Regions from separate parts of the Parabacteroides sp. KHUB-02 genome, predicted to be linked through region 3. Evidence: riboswitches for the same ligand, from Rfam matches in the RefSeq annotation. Region 3 holds a riboswitch; each other region holds the start of a gene.
What was found. A riboswitch is a leader RNA that binds a small molecule or an ion and turns the genes downstream of it on or off. The one in region 3 is predicted to bind thiamine pyrophosphate.

Region 1: another riboswitch for thiamine pyrophosphate. It lies ahead of thiD (bifunctional hydroxymethylpyrimidine kinase/phosphomethylpyrimidine kinase); the one in region 3 lies ahead of ACYIA1_RS18865 (TonB-dependent receptor).
Region 2: another riboswitch for thiamine pyrophosphate. It lies ahead of ACYIA1_RS04080 (sulfide-dependent adenosine diphosphate thiazole synthase); the one in region 3 lies ahead of ACYIA1_RS18865 (TonB-dependent receptor).

Annotation. Positions count from the first base shown of each region.
Region 1 covers NZ_JBWQEV010000001.1:1,529,907-1,536,325, forward strand. The annotation lists gene ACYIA1_RS06640 (patatin-like phospholipase family protein) at 1-467, shown strand, start outside; gene thiC (phosphomethylpyrimidine synthase ThiC) at 508-2,205, opposite strand; gene ACYIA1_RS06650 (thiamine phosphate synthase) at 2,217-2,945, opposite strand; gene ACYIA1_RS06655 (thiamine phosphate synthase) at 2,936-3,532, opposite strand; gene thiD (bifunctional hydroxymethylpyrimidine kinase/phosphomethylpyrimidine kinase) at 3,525-4,373, opposite strand; TPP riboswitch at 4,368-4,465, opposite strand; gene ACYIA1_RS06665 (BamA/TamA family outer membrane protein) at 4,569-5,798, opposite strand; gene cbiD (cobalt-precorrin-5B (C(1))-methyltransferase CbiD) at 5,951-6,419, opposite strand, start outside.
Region 2 covers NZ_JBWQEV010000001.1:937,671-944,089, reverse strand. The annotation lists gene ACYIA1_RS04100 (efflux RND transporter permease subunit) at 1-556, opposite strand, end outside; gene ACYIA1_RS04095 (efflux RND transporter periplasmic adaptor subunit) at 572-1,801, opposite strand; gene ACYIA1_RS04090 (DUF6769 family protein) at 1,880-2,284, opposite strand; gene ACYIA1_RS04085 (hypothetical protein) at 2,355-2,774, shown strand; gene ACYIA1_RS04080 (sulfide-dependent adenosine diphosphate thiazole synthase) at 2,831-3,601, opposite strand; TPP riboswitch at 3,664-3,760, opposite strand; gene ACYIA1_RS04075 (hypothetical protein) at 4,160-5,488, shown strand; gene ACYIA1_RS04070 (IbrB-like domain-containing protein) at 5,834-6,358, opposite strand; gene ACYIA1_RS04065 (DUF3440 domain-containing protein) at 6,342-6,419, opposite strand, start outside.
Region 3 covers NZ_JBWQEV010000001.1:4,484,293-4,490,711, forward strand. The annotation lists gene ACYIA1_RS18850 (hypothetical protein) at 1-131, shown strand, start outside; gene ACYIA1_RS18855 (thiamine diphosphokinase) at 212-871, opposite strand; gene pnuC (nicotinamide riboside transporter PnuC) at 889-1,476, opposite strand; gene ACYIA1_RS18865 (TonB-dependent receptor) at 1,511-3,709, opposite strand; TPP riboswitch at 3,752-3,862, opposite strand; gene rimP (ribosome assembly cofactor RimP) at 4,100-4,567, shown strand; gene nusA (transcription termination factor NusA) at 4,572-5,837, shown strand; gene infB (translation initiation factor IF-2) at 5,858-6,419, shown strand, end outside.

The DNA of each region.
Region 1 (6,419 bases), 3.0 Mb from region 3:
AAGCGGAATATTTCGAGGAGAAGAAAGATAAGAAACGTTTGGTGGATATCTGTAAAGCATCTTGCACATTACCGATCCTCTGTCCAATTACGTATGTAGACGGGATACCGATGGTCGACGGAGGCGTATGCGATGCCATCCCTATCCGACGGGCTATCGCCGACGGCTTCTCCAAGAACGTCATCATCCTTACCCGTAACAAAGGCTATCGGAAAGAAGAGAAAGATTTTTACCTTCCCGGCTTTATTTATAACAAATACCCGGCGATCCGGGAACAGTTGCGACTACGATACCGGCAGTACAACGAGGTCTTGGATTACATAGACCAACTGGAGGCCGAAGGAAAAGCCTTCATCATCCGTCCGCAAAACCCAATTAAAGTCGGCCGTACCGGAAGCGACACAAAGAAACTGGAAGAACTATATGAGGAAGGCTACGAATGCGGAAGACAAATCACTCAATTGTAGAGACGGGGCATGCCCCGTCTCATCCCCTCAAAACAGTATTTTATTTACAACCTTGCAAATCCTTACTTAACCGCATAGCGCAGAAATTAGGACCGCACATCGTACAGTACTCTCCATCCGTAACAGCACTCTCCTTATAATACTGTAAAGCCCTTTCCGGGTCCAAGGACAAATTGAACTGGTCTTTCCAGCGGAAATCAAAACGGGCCTTGCTCAACGCGTTATCACGTACTTGAGCGCCGGGATGCCCTTTCGCCAAGTCAGCGGCATGCGCCGCTATCTTATAAGCGACCACCCCATTACGCACGTCTTCCTTATTCGGCAATCCCAAATGTTCCTTCGGCGTAACATAGCAGATCATAGCCGTCCCATGCCAAGCGATTTGCGCACCACCAATAGCCGACGTGATATGATCGTATCCAGGAGCGATATCGGTCGTCAACGGGCCCAACGTATAGAACGGCGCTCCATGGCAGGCATACTGTTGTTCCTTCATATTCTCATGAATCTTATTCATGGGAACATGGCCCGGGCCTTCGATAATCACTTGTACGAACTGCTCCCAAGCTATTTTCGTCAGTTCTCCCATCGTGTGAAGCTCGGCGAATTGTGCCGCATCGTTCGCGTCATAGATAGAACCCGGACGAAGCCCGTCTCCGATAGAGACCGCCACGTCATATGCCTTTAGTATCTCGCAGATTTCGGCGAAATGTGTGTACAGGAAGTTTTCCTCGTCATGAAGCTGCATCCATTTAGCCATGATCGATCCGCCTCTGGAGACAATCCCCGTCAGGCGAGTCGCCGTCAGCTCCACATGTTTACGCAACAAACCCGCATGGATCGTGAAATAATCCACGCCCTGTTCCGCCTGCTCGATCAACGTATCCCGATAGATCTCCCAAGAAAGGTCCTCTACCTTACCATTCACCTTCTCCAAGGCTTGATAAATAGGAACCGTACCCATCGGAACCGGGCAGTTACGGATAATCCACTCGCGCGTCTCATGGATATTATCGCCGGTAGAGAGATCCATCAACGTGTCTCCGCCCCATTTACAACTCCATATCGCCTTCTCGATCTCCTCGTCGATACCGGAGGAAAGAGCGGAGTTACCGATATTGGTATTGATCTTTACCAAGAACTTCTTACCGATAATCATCGGCTCGGCTTCCGGGTGATTGATATTCGCCGGGATGATCGCGCGACCGGCGGCGATTTCCTTGCGGACGAACTCCGGCGTGATATACGACTTCAGTCCCAAAGCCTCGATTTGCTGGTTCTCACGAATCGCCACGTACTCCATTTCCGGAGTGATAATACGCTTCTTCGCATAATACATCTGGGTGATATTCTTACCCTCTTTAGCCCGGAAAGGCAAGTATCGCTTGGGAAAACGCAGGGAATTCAGACTCGCGTCCGCCAATCGCTCACGGCCATAAGCGGAAGTCAATTCCGGCAATTGAACCACATCTTTACGCTTACCGTACCACTCCTCACGTATACGAGGAAGTCCTTTAGCGATATCAATCGATATCTTGGGATCGGAATACGGGCCGCTCGTATCGTAAACGATTACCGGATTGTTCTTCTTGAAGATTCGCTCTCCATGCTCATCCAAAGTTACCGTGTCCAACAATTTAATCTTACGCATACCAACCTTGATCTTATTGATCTCGCCCGGGACATAAATCTTTTCCGAGGACGGATAGGAAATACGCATATTCTTTTTAGTAGCCATATGTATTTAGTTTAGTACTTATTGATTTCCTCTATAAACCGGCGGGTTTCCTCCACGGGATCGGGGGCATTGATAATCGCGCCCGAAACAGCGATTCCGGTTATACCCGTCTCCATCAAAGGGCCTACGTCTTCCAGCGTAATACCACCTATCGCGAAGATAGGAATATCAATGCCAGCCTCCTTGCATTGAGCGATAATTTTACGATAACCTTCCAGACCTAAGATGGGACTCAAATTCTTCTTGGTACCCGTAAAGCGATACGGCCCTAGTCCGATATACGAGGCGCCTCGTTCTACGGCCAGCCGGATATCCTCGAACGTGTTAGCCGTAGCCCCGATATAGAAGATGGCATTGGAATCCAACTTGTCTTTCAGTACTTCCCAAGCGATATCCAAGGGCATATCATTCTTACCCAGATGACAAGCCGTAGCGCCACATGTCACGGCAGCCTCCAGATCATCGTTTACGCAGAAATCCACGATTCGCTCACATTCTTCCGCGCAGATAGTGGCACATGTACGTACGGTATCCTCATAAATCCCATCCTTCATGCGCAACTGTATCCATGAGCACCCTCCTTGGATTGCCATGCGTACCTCGTCGCATTCCGTATATTTAGGCGTACGATGCGTTATAAACATCAAGCGATTGTTTCCACCAAAAGGGGGGCGTAATCCGGTTGTTCTCCGACCGACTCTTCCATTCTCATCATATCCGAAATAATAATTTAAGGCCATACTTGTAATCGTTTGAATTGTTTTATGAGTTGATCCGCGACTAGAAGGGAGGGATCGTTTCCCCAAAGGGCTCCGAGAACGGCGACACCGCCGAAGGGGATATCTTTTAATTTCGTTATTGTCTGCGGGCAGATTCCTCCCAAGGCAATCACCTTATCATCGATGATGCCCTTCGCGTTTCGCAATCCATCTAAGGGGAATCCGCTACCATATCCTTCTTTGGATATACTCTGAAAGATCGGGCTAAGGAATACATAGTCGCATACCGGTTTATACTCGATAATCTCTTCCAGACTATGGCAAGAACGACTTATACTGCCTTTATATAAAGGTGGAGCTTCCGGGTTCCTCTTGTTCAAATGGACTCCTCCTAAAGCCCTTTCTTCTGCCAAGGTAAACCAATCATGAAGAACGATCCTGTCGTAATAGGCCGGAGAGATGTTATCCAATAAGCCCTCCAATTCATCACGTTTACAATCCGGTTTACGTAGATGTAAACGAGACATTCCTTCCGCAAATAGAAGTTCGATCAAAGAAGCTTCATCCGCAAAAAAATAAGGTGTAGTAATTACGACCAGCTTATTCATGATTCCATCGGATTTTATGAAGGGCAGAGGGTGAGAAGAAGTGGTTTACAGGTCCGTGCCCTTTTCCCATGCATACATTTGCCCCGTGAACGAGCGCGTTATTCATATATTCCTTGGCTAATCGTACGGCTTCCACCAATGAATGGCCGAGTGCCATATAAGCGGCGATGGCGGACGATAGCGTACAGCCCGTTCCATGGGTATTGAAGGTCTCCACTGTTGGCGAGACCAGACAAATCGGATTATTCTCATTGATAAATAACCGATCCACCGTTTCTACTCCGGGAATATGCCCCCCCTTGATCAATAGAGCGTTACATCCTTTTTCCTGCAATTTCCGGGCGGCAAGTAAGATATCCGCCTCGTTATTGATTTTTATACCGGAAAGATATTCCGTCTCGGGAATATTCGGAGTAAGCAGTGTCGCTTTAGGGAACAACTCATCCATGATGGTTCGGATGGCGTCATCCTCCAATAATTTACTTCCGCTCGTGGATATCATCACTGGATCTAAAATGATAGAAGTCTGTTGGAAGGAAGGTAAAGTTTCAGATACGACCTTTACGGCATCCTTGTTATGTAGCATCCCTATTTTTACGGCATCTACGATGAAATCCTCAAGAATAGCTTCGATTTGTCCTCTCAAAATCTCGGGAGAGATCGCTTGGATCCCTCGCACTCCCTGTGTGTTTTGAGCGGTTATAGCCGTTATCGCCGAGGCTCCAAAAACCCCCAGCGAGGAAAAAGTCTTAATATCCGCTTGTATTCCGGCACCACCGCCACTATCAGAGCCCGCGATCGTTAAAGCTACCGGATAACGGTACGTTTCATTTTTATCCATCTAACATTCGTTTTTCTTACGGCGGCATTACCCGCATCAAGTAGTAAGGGTATGATCTCAGCCCATATAGTATGGCACCCCTTCGACGACGCAAACTTAGTGAAAAAAATCGATATTAAGATATTTCCGGCTTTTAAACGATAATTTTAACGCAAGGTTATACTTCCATAAATCGTAGACGGGAGCCTTCTGGTTTTAGAAGGCTTCCGTCATATTCATATAAACCGCCATCCCTTTTTGGTTCGGGTCTTTGCCTACGTCTAGGCGGAAGTTCTTGCCGGGTTGCATTTGGATACGTAAGCCTACGCCGTAGTTGAACTTCCATTTATTCCAGTCTACGATAGGAGCGTTTCCGATCGTACCCGTGCCGACCCAGCCAACAAAACCACACTTCGCCCAGAAATTACCGCTCTTATATTTCTCCACGCTGCCGAACATATGACGATACTCCAGAATCCCATACGCCATGGTCTTGTCACGGTACTTGCCCCAATAGTATCCGCGAAGATCGAAAGGAGAGCCAAACGAAGGAAGCTCCGTAAAAGGAACGTTTCCCACACCGATTTGTGTCTTGGCGATCCATGCCAAGGTGCTACGAGGACGAAATACTTGCTGGAATTGGCGGTATTCTAACTCGAACATCTCATAATTATATGCACCGCCTAAATACTTTCCATACACTTTAGCGATCGCGCTTAGTAACATACCGGAACTTGGGGTCGCCACGTCATTTCGTGTATCGTATTGAATCAAGCCGCCGACACCGATATTGACATAATCTCGTTTGAACTTATTGAAATAAGGATCTTCGGCCATCACCGGGTTGATATCATCTGATTTGCTGAAATTAATATCAAAAAGAGGACCCGTATATAAATGAGGCCTAACTTCCCATACGAAACGGGGATATAGTTGGAAAGAACTCTTATGGAATTTCGTTGTCGAGTCGCTCTTCTCGATTTGCTCGATCGTCTCATAGCCTTTCCCGAAATAATGCGAAGGTTCGTTCCGATAACCGTAACTGATATAAATACGGAAGCGATTCTCGTTGAAGAATAAGGTACCGGCACCGGCAAAAACGAACGTCCCGTTTAAGGTAATGTTAAATCCCGCAGGGATAAACGATCGTTGGGATATCGTATCATTCTTGTTTAAGCGAAAGCTAGCCAAAACCGCGCCACCTACGCCAAAGGAGGCTTCCGGCGTGTAAGACGGTCCGCCAAGGATAGACCACCAGATCCTTTTGTTGGCCCGTATGGAGTCTTTATGTAATTGTTTATGATAACGTTGTATTTGCTTTTCGGTCATAGGCTTACCATCCAGCATCAGCACTTCTTTCGGAATCGTGTCATTGGAAATGCCTTGCGCCTTTACGGAAAAGGCGAATAGAAGGCAGGCCATATAAATTAAAAGATATCTAAACATTATTTTAATCAATATTTAGAGGGCAAAAGTACGAAATCCTCCTAATATGTATTCTTAAAGAATCCCTAATAAAAAAGAATAAACAGCTAAAAAGAAATGCTATTACAGTCTGGGGGGTGTAGAGACGTAGCGTGCGCGCTGCGTCTCTACAGCTAAGATTGGTACAAGACCTTGCCCTCTTCGGATATTAACAGCAAGGTTAGTTCGCCGTCGGGAAGGATAGGAGCGCAATACGATTTACATTTTTGTAAAAGTAATGGGAAGAAACGATTTTGTTCTTTTTCCGCAAGAAGCTCCCATAATTCACGGGCCAACGTAATCCGATTGATTGCATCTACGGTCGCCTCCTCGCATTTTGCTTCTTTCGCTACATCTTGAAGGAAGCCTTTGTTCATGACGACTTTTTTGCTGTGTGTATCCAGGAAACCTTCCGCAAGTTTCACCGCCTTGCCGATCATGATACCTAAGATAACCTGCTTGAAACCTAAATCGGCAGCGATCTTTAGCGTCTCTCCGATAAAGTTCCCATAATGGACGAATGATTGTGGAGGCAAAGAAGCGTATAAGCTCCGAAGGTAGCGTTCACTCTTCGCCCCGGAATTAATAACCAACGTCTCGCAA
Region 2 (6,419 bases), 3.5 Mb from region 3:
ACTCCTTAATATCGCCACCGATCACGGCAACCTGCGCCACACCGCCCGTAGACAACAAACGGGGACGGATCGTCCAGTCGGCGATCGTACGTAAGTCCAACAAAGACGTGGAATCGGCGGTCAAACCGAGAATCATCATCTCACCCAAGATGGATGACTGCGGGCCTAAGGTCGGTTTACCTACGTTCTCGGGAAGGCTCTCACCCAAGACAGCCAGTTTTTCGGACACGATCTGACGAGCCCGGTAAATATCCGTACCCCAATCAAACTCTACCCAAACCACGGAGAATCCGGTGGTAGACGAGGAACGTACACGCCGCACGTCCATCGCACCGTTCACGGCAGTCTCCACAGGGAATGTCACCAAGCGTTCCACCTCCTCGGGAGCCATACCGTTCGCCTCGGTCATAATCACGACCGTCGGGGCGTTCAAGTCCGGGAACACATCCACGTCCGTATTAAACGCCGTGTACGTACCCCAGATCATCAGCAATAGCGCACAAACCAAGATTACCAACCGGTTGTGCAATGAATAATAAATTATCTTATTTAACATGCAACGTCCCTCCTATTAATGGCTATGGCTATGAGCCGGTATCGCGTTAGAAGCGGAAGACAACTTGATCTGGTAAGCGCCACGAGTCACGACCTCATCGCCCGGTTTCAATCCGGAAAGGATCTGTACCTCCGAGCCGTTATTCGCTCCCAGCGTCACCCATTGCTTCTTATAGCCTTCCTCATCCAGACGGATAAATACCGAATAAACGCCCTGCTCCTCGATAAGGGCGGAGACAGGCACGCTCAAGACATTCTCCATCGGCTTTGTCAACAAAAAGATCTCCACGAAAGAACCGGGGATAACCGCTCCTTTATTATCGAACTCGAAAGTCACCGGTACATAGAAAGAGTTCATATCGGAAGCCTTTCCATACGATAACAACCGTCCACGCAAATCAGACAATTTATAGAGAGCGTTATCATACGGAGTCATGAAATTAGCGGTTTGGATCATGGGAAGATCGTTGTAATACCTCTCAGACACGTCCGCACGCAATACCAAACGATTGTTTTGCGAGATCGTAGCCAAAGGCTGGCCTACGGATACATAATCACCCTCTTTCACTTGGATGTTCTTCAAGTAACCATTCAAGGGAGAGACTACAGACACGCCTTTCGCCGTCTGTTTTCCCGCTATCGCCTCATAAGCGACCTTGGCGTTCTCGTAATTCAAGCGGGCCTGCTCGAAATCCTTGGCGGATACGATCTTATCGCCTACCAAGGCTTGCATACGCTCGTATTCCTTTTTCGCCGTCTCATAAGCGAATTTAGCCCTTGCCGCCACGTCTCCATCCGAGAGGGCGTTGGAAGCGATACTCAACACGGCCTGTCCCTTGCGTACCGCCGTACCATCCACGAATGGCAAGCTACCAAACGAGATCACGCCGGGGACGGTAGCGACGATCACGGACTCCTCCCCTTGCGCTGCCATCACTCGTCCGCTCGTCTTGATCACATCCGTGAAAGGAGCGGGATTAACCGTTACGGTTTGTAAACCAACAGCCTCGGCCAAGGCTTTCTTAAAGACGATCTCATCGGGATGGGTACCACCGGCCTCATGCTCATGGTCATGGCCTTCGTGTTCATGTCCCTCATGATCATGATCGTGATCCTCACCTTCATGCTCATGGTCGTGAGCCTCTAATTCATGATTATGCTCATCGTGTCCGGCTTGCGACGCATTTCCCGCACAACCGGCAAACAGGTAAGCGCACATCGCACCTACCAAATATATTTTCTTCATTGTGTAAAAAATCTTGATATCGTTAATAATAAATAGATAGGGGCAAGTCTGTCCTCACCCACTCTCACAAACGAGGTATCAAGACATAGGAGGGGCACGAAGTCCCGAGGCACTCACTATCCAAGTGTCGTGCAGCGACTCAATGTAGGGGGCGTTCTCGTGATCAAGGAGCTGTCCGCAAAACGCCGGTTCAGGTGGATAAATGTAATCAAATAAGACGAGTAACGGCATCAGATGTATATCCACATCTCCATCCATAAAATGAGAAATATGCGTACTGAAATAGGCCAAGTTATGCCCGTCGCAACCGCAATCATGCGTATCAGTGCTTTTATCGCCATGCGCTTGCTCCGCGGTCAAGGATTGATAACAAGGCATCCCGTCCCGGTGATGATGGTGAGGGATAACCACAGAAAGCAATGCCAAGATGCCGGCCATCAGCACCACGTATTGTACAACCCTCTGTTTCATTTTCTCACGCATGGCACAAAGATAAGGATATTTTTCCGTTTTTTACATGAATGTTGTAAGTTTGCGGTAAATAAAAAGATAGATGAAGTTTGGAGTAAATAAAAAGGTATTATTATATACCGCCGGTTGCGTATGGATTTTCGCCGGTATCAATATCTTACGCATCGGTATCGTCACATGGTTAAACGATACCCATTATTGGTTATTCAAGATCGGGGAAGCGACCATCGTTTTCTTACTTTTCTTCAATTTGGTCTTTAAACGGCTTTTCTATAAACATTCCGAACGGATCTCCCGGAAAAACGGGAAACATTGCCCGTTCTCTTTCTTCGACGTGAAAGGTTGGATTATCATGATCTTCATGATCGCTTTCGGGATCACGATCCGTGCGCTCCATTTACTGCCGAATTCTTTCATTTCTGTATTCTATACGGGATTATCCACGGCGTTGATCATAACGGGATTCTTATTCTTGAGACAAGGAAAAACCGTTGGGAATTGAGAATTGAAAATTAAAGATACAACAATCAATAATTTTCAATTCTCAATTCTCAATTTTCAATTCCCAAGTTTTTCGCAGATCAACTCAGCAGCCTTCTTGCCGCTCATCAGCATGCCGCCAAAGATCGGTCCCATACGGAAGCTACCGCTTACGCCGTTAGCGGCCATACCGGAAACGAATAATCCCGGGTAGATCTCCTTCGTGTTCTCCACCGTCGTCTGCTCACCCAGCTCCACATTCAAGGAACGCTCGCCGATCACGCCTCCGGTCGGTGTATTCAATTGGATATCATTCTTACGGGCTACCACACGGGCAATCTCGCAATCATGCCCCGTACCTTCCAAGACAGCCTTTGCCATGATCGTCAACGGATCCACGTGCATCCCCTCACGGATTACCGGAGCCCAGTTCACTACCACACCGGCTACGGCATCGTTATGAAACACCACGTCCTCTACCGAATAGCAGTTAAAGATCGTAGCGCCCGCCTTCGTCGCCTGATAAATCAAAGCGGAAGTGGTATGTACCGAATCCATGATATACGTGCCGTTAGCACCTTCCTTATAGCTTACGCCCAATTCCTTGATGATCGGCATAGCCTCTTCCTGCACCACGATATCGTTGAACATCATAGCGCCGCCCCACATACCTCCACCGGGAGCCAGCTTACGATCAAACAACGCCACCTTCTTACCGGCTTTCGCCAAGAAATAAGCGGCTACGATACCGGAAGGTCCCCCTCCCACGATCGCTACATCCACAGACAAGTTGCTCTTCAACTTCTCGAAGTAAGAGTCAATGATTCCACTTGAAACAATCTGTTCCATCTTAATAACTAATTAAAGTTTAAACATCAGGGAGCACATAGAGGTAACGCCCCCTTTATTTCCTAGTTCTACCTTATTTTCCCTTCGCCGGCATTACCCGGATCAGGTTCGATGGGTATAATCTCAGCCCGTATGACTCGGGCACCCCTATGTGAAAAGTCGGGAGCAAATGTACAAAAAATTAGTATAACTGTACACCTTCAGGTTCCACTTCTATGTTTCCCCTCAATTTTTCCGTCATTCGGATGGATAATGTATAAGATGCCTTGAAGATTTGCCAGCAATTTCATCGGGTACAATAGCCAATAACATTCATATAAAACCATAGGTTATCAGTATAATTATCACGGTATGTTAGTCTTTTCCTTGTTGCAATGCAAATTCTTTGCAAAAATCATCGGTCAAATAATAAATATCTGTAACTTTGCTTACGATAAACGTAGTGGTATTAAATCTGTAAATCTTGTAATTAGGTAATTCAAACTTATAGTTTCTATCTCTGGTTTTCAATTTATCAACCAATAGGACTCATATTAATCCTTATAAATCACTGCAATTATGTCAATGCATGCTATAGAAAGTTTGGTGGAATATTCCGTGATAACAACAGCGACCGCCTCTCCTGTTCCACCTTTGGCACAAAGTATTTGTTATAGTCTTTACCAAATCCAGAATCAACTGGACTGCGGGTACACGGTATTACGGGTTCGTGATGAACTGGAACAACTCGGTTATCTCTCTCTTTTGCCTCCGGAGCAATTGCCTGAGCCGGAGCGTAGCGAGGCGAGGCGGCTTGCCATAGAGGGCGGTTTCTTGAAAGATGGTACTTATGTGGACGGTTGTTCCGGAAAGTGTTGTGTCACCGCAGGGACTGCGTTATGGAAAAAGCTGCTTGAGATGGGTGTTCTTCCTGTATCGGCAAAGGCGGAACTTCGGCTACTAGCCCCTTTGGAATTGGCGGAACAAATTGTTCCCTTAGCTTCTAAGGCACTTGCCGAAGGGGATAAAAGAGGAGCCGATACGCTGGGACATTGGTATGCGTTCTTTCCGCTACTTTGCGTAGTGGAAGGTTTGGACGATGACAATGCACCCGAACCGGAAAGAATCCAAGCGTTGCTCCGGCTGCTGGCAGTTCCCGAAGCGTTTGAAGTGGCAGGAGCCTATGGGAAAGAGATGGATTTCGATTTTGAAGAAGAGGAAATGTCTTTCCTTGCCGGTTGGGAGACCCCGTACAACCAGTGGAAAGAGAAACAGGAATCTCTATTTCCAGAATTTTGTAAACGCATAATGTACAAGCTTATAGAAAAGCATGATTTTGCGGAAGCCGACCGTTATGCCTCCCTTACAGGAGATGAAAATGATCCGTCACGCCTGCTCCACCGTTGCGTGGTCAGTTTCGCTTGCCACCAATGGCTGAAGGCACAAGAACCGGGCACGTTGCCACCGGAACGCCTGCTCTCTCTCCTTGAGGTCAAAGAGGGGCTTGAGTACCTGAGCGGACTGCCGTTAACTGAGCAGGAACTTGCTACTTGCCGTATTTATTTGTTACAGACACTTGTATTGTTGGGTGATTATCCGGCTACCATCGAAATGCAGCGATCCCTGTTTACGGAAGCTATCAACAAACTGGAACAATACCCCGAAGGAGAGACAAAACAGATACAACAAATCGCATTATCCATCAGCTACTACCAAATGCTATACACTAATCTTCCGGACGATTATCCCTCTAAGAAAGAATGGATGCGAAAAGGATTTCCCGGATTGATGGAACTACCCGGCATCAAACGGATATGTGGTGAACTGCTTCCTGAAATGCCGCAAATGGCAGATACGCTGCAAGGATATATGGAACAATGCGATGCCTTGATACAATATCTTAAATAAAAGAAGTTATGTGCTTTACCGTCAGAAAAATCAATATCATATTGTCGCTGCTGTTAGTGGTGGTATGTTCTTGGGGACAAGTAACGGATGCGAAGAATTTTACAATCACTCCGCAAACCGTAGTGAAAACCAATTTGCCCAAACAGGCTCCCTGCTTGTTTGAGTTGCAAGACATATTGAGAGAACGATTCGGGCAAAGCGCCATTATGGGAGGGTTACGGGCAAAAGGCAATTCGGTTATCGAGCTTTGGACAGACTCTGAGTTGGAAGGGAAAGAACATTATATACTCGATATATCGGCGAACAAACAAATTGCTCCTCAACATATTGAGAAATGTAAAAAGCTTAATCTTCTTCCGACCAGTCATCAGACCAACCGAATTCTTTATCCCGGAATAATTCAGCTAATCCCGAAATCTGCTTGAACCGAAGTAACTCATTTTTATCCATTCCAATATTACGCATGATCCACTTATCAGACATCCCAGATTTGACCAACTCCGTAACAATCTCCGTCATAAGTTCCAAGTTGTGCATCCCTCGAGCCCTGTTATGGCGAATGGTTGAAGCCATTCGGTTTGAAATATCTTTCTCAATCACCGTTACAGGCAACATTCCTTTCTCACGATCATAAATCCTTTGAGATTGCTTCATAACCAGATAACGATGATAACCATCTACTATCTCATATAAATCATCCTCTTCAAGATAATAACAGACGCAAGGCATCGTATAGCCATCCTCCCAAATGGAAAGTTCCAATAATCGCATTTCCGGTGGTGCCATGATATTAGGGTTATAGCTGTTGGCTACAATTTTTTCTATAGGGACAGCCCTAACACCATATGCCGGACTAACAAAGTTTCCCATGCTTATAAAAATTATATTTGTCCATTACTTCTTTTCTCATATCCCTCTCTCGTTTTGTCTG
Region 3 (6,419 bases):
TGTATTTGCCCCTTTCTCCTACGGCTGTGCTGAAGTTGGTTGCCGACGATAAGCTACAGTTCCAGATAAGGGATAGGGTAGAAGGTTTTTCCGAATGGAAAGAGAATGAGTTAAAAAAATTATCTGCTTGATAAGGAAGCGAACGCTTCTTATTTAAGCATGTAAAGTTGAGGGGTGTAACGGTCCTGAAAAGTAGTGATACTTTTCAGGACTATTTTTCTGTATAGGGAGCTTCCCTGTAAATGATCACCCGGCAATCCGGGGAGAGGGTGACGGTAAATTGATTTCCTAAAGCCTCGTTGAGAGTTCCTTGCCACCATGAGGTGAGCTTTCGTTGGCAAATGGGCCAGCGGAGTCCTTCTGTACTAATCTCCCCTTCGGGATAAAGAACGAAAATGGAGATTTGTTGCCCCGGATAAGAAGCGAAAGTCGTTGTTTCTAAGATAGGTGTGAAAAGACCATAGTCGGATAACATCTCCACCCGCTTGAATAAGGGGGCATACTCCATAAGAAGGGATATATTTCCCAATGTATGATCCTCACGCAATCCGGTAGCTCCTAATATGAGAACTTCTCGATAGCCTTGGGCATGGGCGAAGCGGATGGATTTGGAGAGGTCGTTGATCTCTTGGTCCTCTAAATGGTGGATTCGGTCTGCGTAACGTTTGCGCAGATCGGCGGGTATACTGTCCAAGTCTCCTACGATAGCGTCCGGATGAATACCCTTTTCATAAAGTGTCTTTACGGCTCCATCACAAGCGATAATCGTTTTCGCTTCCTTTAATAATCTCAAGGGTAACTCAGCGGAAGGAAATCTCCCATTCGCTACGATCACACATCCTCTTTCCTTCACTTCCGTATTATCTCCCATAATTCATAAATTATAAATTAAAACTCTTCCCCTTTCTTCCGCCAATTGTAATAGCCCACAATGGCTAGTGTCGCATAGCAAAAATAGAGTAGCATCGTTGGATACAAGCCCCGAAGGTAATAAAGATATACGGAAACGAGGTTTACGATTACCCAAAAAATCCAATGCTCGATAATTCGCCTTGCCAGCATCCAAGTAGCGACAATGCCTACCGACGTGGTGAACGCATCGCCTACGGGGATGGGAGAGTCCGTGAATTGATGAAGGAGATACCATAAGATGGCGAATACAACGGCCAATGTCCCGATAATCCCCACGAAAAGCGGAAGGCTCAGATGGGTGTATAGGATACGGTCGGAGGGAAGACTGTCGTTTTCCGTGTGTATCTCATGTTTCTTCCGGGTCCATTGATAGAAACCGTATATGCTGATTCCTACGTAATAGGTTTGCAATCCCATGTCCGCATAAATCTTAGCGGACAGGAAGACAAAGACATACACGAGGGAGGTGAGGAATCCCACCACCCACATGGCCTTATGTTGTTTAATCTCTAGAAAGAGATAGAGCAGACCAGTTATTACTCCGAAGTATTCTAGCCAAACCATTTTAGTAATTGATAATTGATAATTGAAAATTAAGTTAGAATTTGAAGGTGATCCTGGCCATGGCGTTCGTGCCGGCTTGGGTGAAATAACCGTCATCCTTTTTACGTGTGCCGTTTTCGATATACGAGTATACCCATGCGTTGGTCTCGTACTTCTCGTTGAAGAGGTTGTTGATAGTCACGTCTAGGGTTATTTCTTTCATGAACTTAGGCTGGAAGGCGTAACCGATACGTAGGCTATTGATAAAGTAGGGATCGATGGAACGATCCTTGCTGCTTGAATTGTCTATGTATTGGCGGCCTACTATTTGTGAGTTGAAACTCGCGATAAACCCTTTGTAAACGAAATCAAACATGCTGTTCGCTATTAGATTGGGTGAGAAAGCTATATTCGTTGTGCCTAGATCATTGATCTCTTGTCCTCCGGTATCCCAGTTATCCACGTATTCCACGAAATGCTTGATTTTATTTTGGCTGAGGGTTACGTTCGCGTTCCAATTCAGCCAAGAGGTGATTTGTACACCTCCGGTAAGCTCGATGCCCATTCGGTAGCTATCCTTTATATTGGAAGTGAGTGCCTCGCCGATCTCGCTGATCTTGCCGGTCAGGATCAATTGGTTGTTGTAATCCATGAAATAGAGATTGGCTCCAACCCGGAAACGGTCGTTACCAAAACTATAACCGGCCTCGTAATCATATAAGGTCTCGTGGGTAGGACGTTCCTCGGGGCCTGCCTCCGTGAAATTGTCACGGTTCGGTTCCCGGTTAGCGACGGAGAAAGAGACGAAGGCGTTATGGCCATTGTTATGGAAGTTTATTCCGGCTTTCGGGTTGAAGAAGTTCCAGTTCTTACGAATGTCCAGTCCTTCCCCGGCTTTGTCATCGTTTCCCTTAATGGTGTAATGGATCCCACGGTATTGTAAGTCCAGATAGCCGGTGAAAAGAGGGGAAAGACGTTGAGTCAATTTAGCGTATGCGTTGTAGTCTAATTTCTTACCGGTATTGCGATAATATTCGTAATCCGGTTGTGGCAAGACGTTTGCGCTTTTGGTCCACATTACCCGGCCAAAATGATCGCCTACATAGTTGTTGACGGCGGTTCCCAGCGTAAGGCGGGTATTGTCACGTTGATAGTTCGCGCTATAAACGGCCCCATAGAAATAATTGTCGAGCCATTTACGGCGCACGAGGTCGGTCTTTTTTACGGTATTACCCTCCGGATCGATATATTCCGGTAGCTTATAACTGCTGAATTTGGCTTTCGATTTATAATCCTCGTAATATCCATTTCCGTCGGTGTAATGAAGGGTCAGGTTCATATTCCAGAAATCTCCGATACGCTGGCTGGCCATTAAATGGTAGTTGTGTTGCCAATAATTATCCGTCTGGTTGTTATAAAACTTCTTCACTCCATCTTCCTCATATTCTCCGCATGGATTATAGCTACGATCTGTGTCAAGTAAATAAGACGGAACGCCGTTCCATGCTTGATAGGTCTTCTCGCTGTTCCCGAAGGCTTGGAATTTAATCAATGTATTATCGGCATAGAAAGCGGCGGAGGCATAGTAAGAGCTCATACGGGCGGAGGCACGATCGATAAAGCCGTCGCTACGGATATTGGAGTAGCGGGCATCAAAAGCGAAATGATCGTAAAGTAATCCGGTGCCGCCTTTTACCGTATGCTTCAGCGTACTGAAAGAACCTGCTGATACGGAATATTCGCCGTAAGGCTTTAAGGACGGTTTCTCGGTCTGCATGGCGACCGTAGCGCCAAAAGCCGCGGCTCCGTTCGTAGAGGTTCCGGCACCTCGTTGGATCTGGATCGATTCTACCGAGGAAGCTATATCGGCCATATTAGCCCAGAATACGGTATGAGACTCGGAGTCATTAACCGGTACGCCATTGATCGTGATATTGATACGGTTCGCGTCTGTACCCCGGATACGAAAACCGGAGTAACCGATACCCGTTCCGGCATCCGAGGTCATGATAACAGACGGGGATTGGGAGATAAGGAATGGGATACCTTGCCCGTTGTTCCGGCTGCTTAGTTCTTGTTTGGAGATGTCGCTATAAGCTACCGGGGTCTCTTTCCCGACTTTGGTAGCGGTAATAACCACTTCATCTAAAGATACGTCTTTTGAGATTTTCAAGGAGTCGACCGGACTGGGCATTTGTGCCTTGGCGGTTGTAGCCAGCAAGGAGCCGGCCAAGATAACCAATACATTTTTCATCTTTTCATCTTTTTGCTTTAAAACTAAATAGATGAATAGAAAGGATCGGAGAAGCATGAATCCCTACGACAGCATTACCTGTACAGGTTCTATGGGTATGATCTCAGCCCGCTCCTTTCGTGAAGGATTCCGCGAGCACCCCTTCGTATTCGGCAGCAAAGATAGGCATAAAAATGTTAATAAATATTACTATCAATAGTAAATCGGATTTCTATAGATATTAATTCTGATTACTATCGATCGTAATCCGGTTTGTGTCGTATTAATTTTTTCTGCAAAAAGATGAGGATATTTTGAGAACTCATTGATTTTTTGTATATTTGCGGGCGATTAAGTGAAGTTGAGGAGGGGGCGGGTAGTCCCCTTCTTTTGTTCTTAACAGATATGTGTATGATAGAAAAGAAAGTGGTAAGCCAATTAGTAGAGGAAAAACTAGCCTCTTCAAGCAATTATTTAGTAGACGTAGTGATTAAACCGGGGAACCTGATAGTCGTTGAAATTGATAACGATGAAGCGGTAAGCATTGATGATTGCGCTGAGTTGAGCCGGTATTTGGAGGAGCATCTGGATCGTGACGTCGAGGATTATGAGCTGGAGGTTGGCTCCGCCGGCATTACTTCTCCTTTTAAGGTACTTCGCCAATACGTCAAGAACATCGGAAACGAGGTGGAGATGCTGTTGAAAAACGGCTCGAAGCTGACAGGTGTGTTGAAATCTGCCGACGAGAACGGTGTGGTTGTCTCTGTCGAGAAGAAGGTGAAACCGGAGGGCGCTAAGCGGAAGGTAACCGTGATAGAGGATGAGTCGTATACATTTGATGAAATAAAATATACAAAATACTTAATAAGATTCAAGTAAGATTATGGCCAAGAAAGAGGAAACAATCAGTATGATTGACACCCTTGCGGAGTTCAAGGAGTTGAAGAATATCGATAAAGATACGATGATTAGCGTTTTGGAAGATTCGTTCCGCAACGTGATCGCCAAGATGTTTGGCACGGATGAGAACTATGACGTGATTATCAATCCTGAGAAAGGTGATTTCGAGATCTGGAGAAACCGTACGGTTGTGGCTGATGATGAATTGGAGGATGAGAACTTGCAGCTTACGTTGACGGAGGCCCGTAAAATCGACGCCGACTGTGAGGTGGGCGAGGAAGTGACCGACGAGGTGCATTTCGCGGACTTCGGACGTCGTGCGATCTTAAACTTGCGCCAGACTTTGGCTTCAAAGATACTTGAATTGCAGAAAGACAGCTTGTACGCTAAGTATAAGGATAAAATCGGCCACATCATCGCCGCTGAGGTTTATCAGGTGTGGAAGAAAGAAATCCTGTTGCTGGATGACGATGGTAATGAGTTGCTACTGCCGAAATCCGAGCAAATCCCGACCGATTTCTATCGTAAGGGAGAGACCGTACGTGCGATCGTTCAACGTGTGGATAACTATAATAACAACCCGAAGATCCTTCTTTCCCGTACGGATAAGGTCTTCTTGCAGCGGTTGTTCGAGTTGGAGGTTCCGGAGATTAATGACGGCTTGATTACGATCAAGGCGATCGCCCGTATCCCGGGAGAGCGTGCCAAAGTGGCTGTCGAGTCATACGATGACCGTATTGACCCGGTGGGTGCTTGCGTAGGTATGAAAGGCTCTCGTATCCACGGAATCGTTCGCGAGTTGAGAAACGAGAACATTGATGTGATTAATTACACCTCAAATCTCTCTTTGTTTATCCAGCGTGCTTTAAGCCCGGCTAAGATCTCTTCTATCCGTGTAAATGAGGAAGAAAAGAAAGCTGAGGTTTATCTACGTCCGGAGGAGGTTTCTTTAGCGATCGGTAAGGGTGGTCTGAATATTAAGTTGGCTTGTATGTTGACTGAGTATACGATTGACGTATTCCGTGATATCGAAGGAGCGGACGAGGAGGATATCTACTTGGATGAGTTCTCCGACGAGATCGACAGCTGGGTGATCGACGCACTGAAGAATATAGGATGCTATACGGCGAAGAGCGTCCTTGCTATGAACCGCAATGAGATTATTGAACGTGCCGATCTGGAAGAGCAGACCGTGGACGATCTTTTAGCTATCTTATCCGCGGAATTTGAAGATGAAGGTAACGAATAAGTATTACGACAAAGTTAGATATGCCTATAAAATTAATTCAAGTACAGAGAAAATTGAACGTGGGAATCAACACGGTGGTTGAGTTCCTGCACCGGAATGGGTTCTCGGTTGAGGATAATCCCAACACGAGGATCAGTGATGAACAGTATGCTTTGCTCGTAAAAGAGTTTGGAAAGGATCTGCCTGAGAAAGATCGTAATTTTGCGGCGGATCGTGCGCAGAAAGAGGCTCCTTCTGTGAAAGAAGAGAAGACTGCGGAAATAAAGACAGTGATACCGGAAGAATTCAGGCCTAAGATCGTAATGAAGGGTCATATCGATTTGGATGGTGGACAACATAAAAAACAGCAGGAAGAGCCGAAGGCTAAAGAGGAGCCGAAGGTGAAAGAAGAGCCTAAGGTAAAGGAAGAGCCGAAAGTGAAGGAAGCGCCTGCCGCTCCCGCTGCTCAAGCTCCTGTTAAACCCGCGCAGCCTGCGCAGGCTCCCACGGAGAAAAAAGAAGAAAAAGTTATAGTAGTGGAAGTGGAAAAAGAAAAAACCGTAGAGAAGCAACCGGTTGTTGCGGAACCTAAGGTGGAAAGTG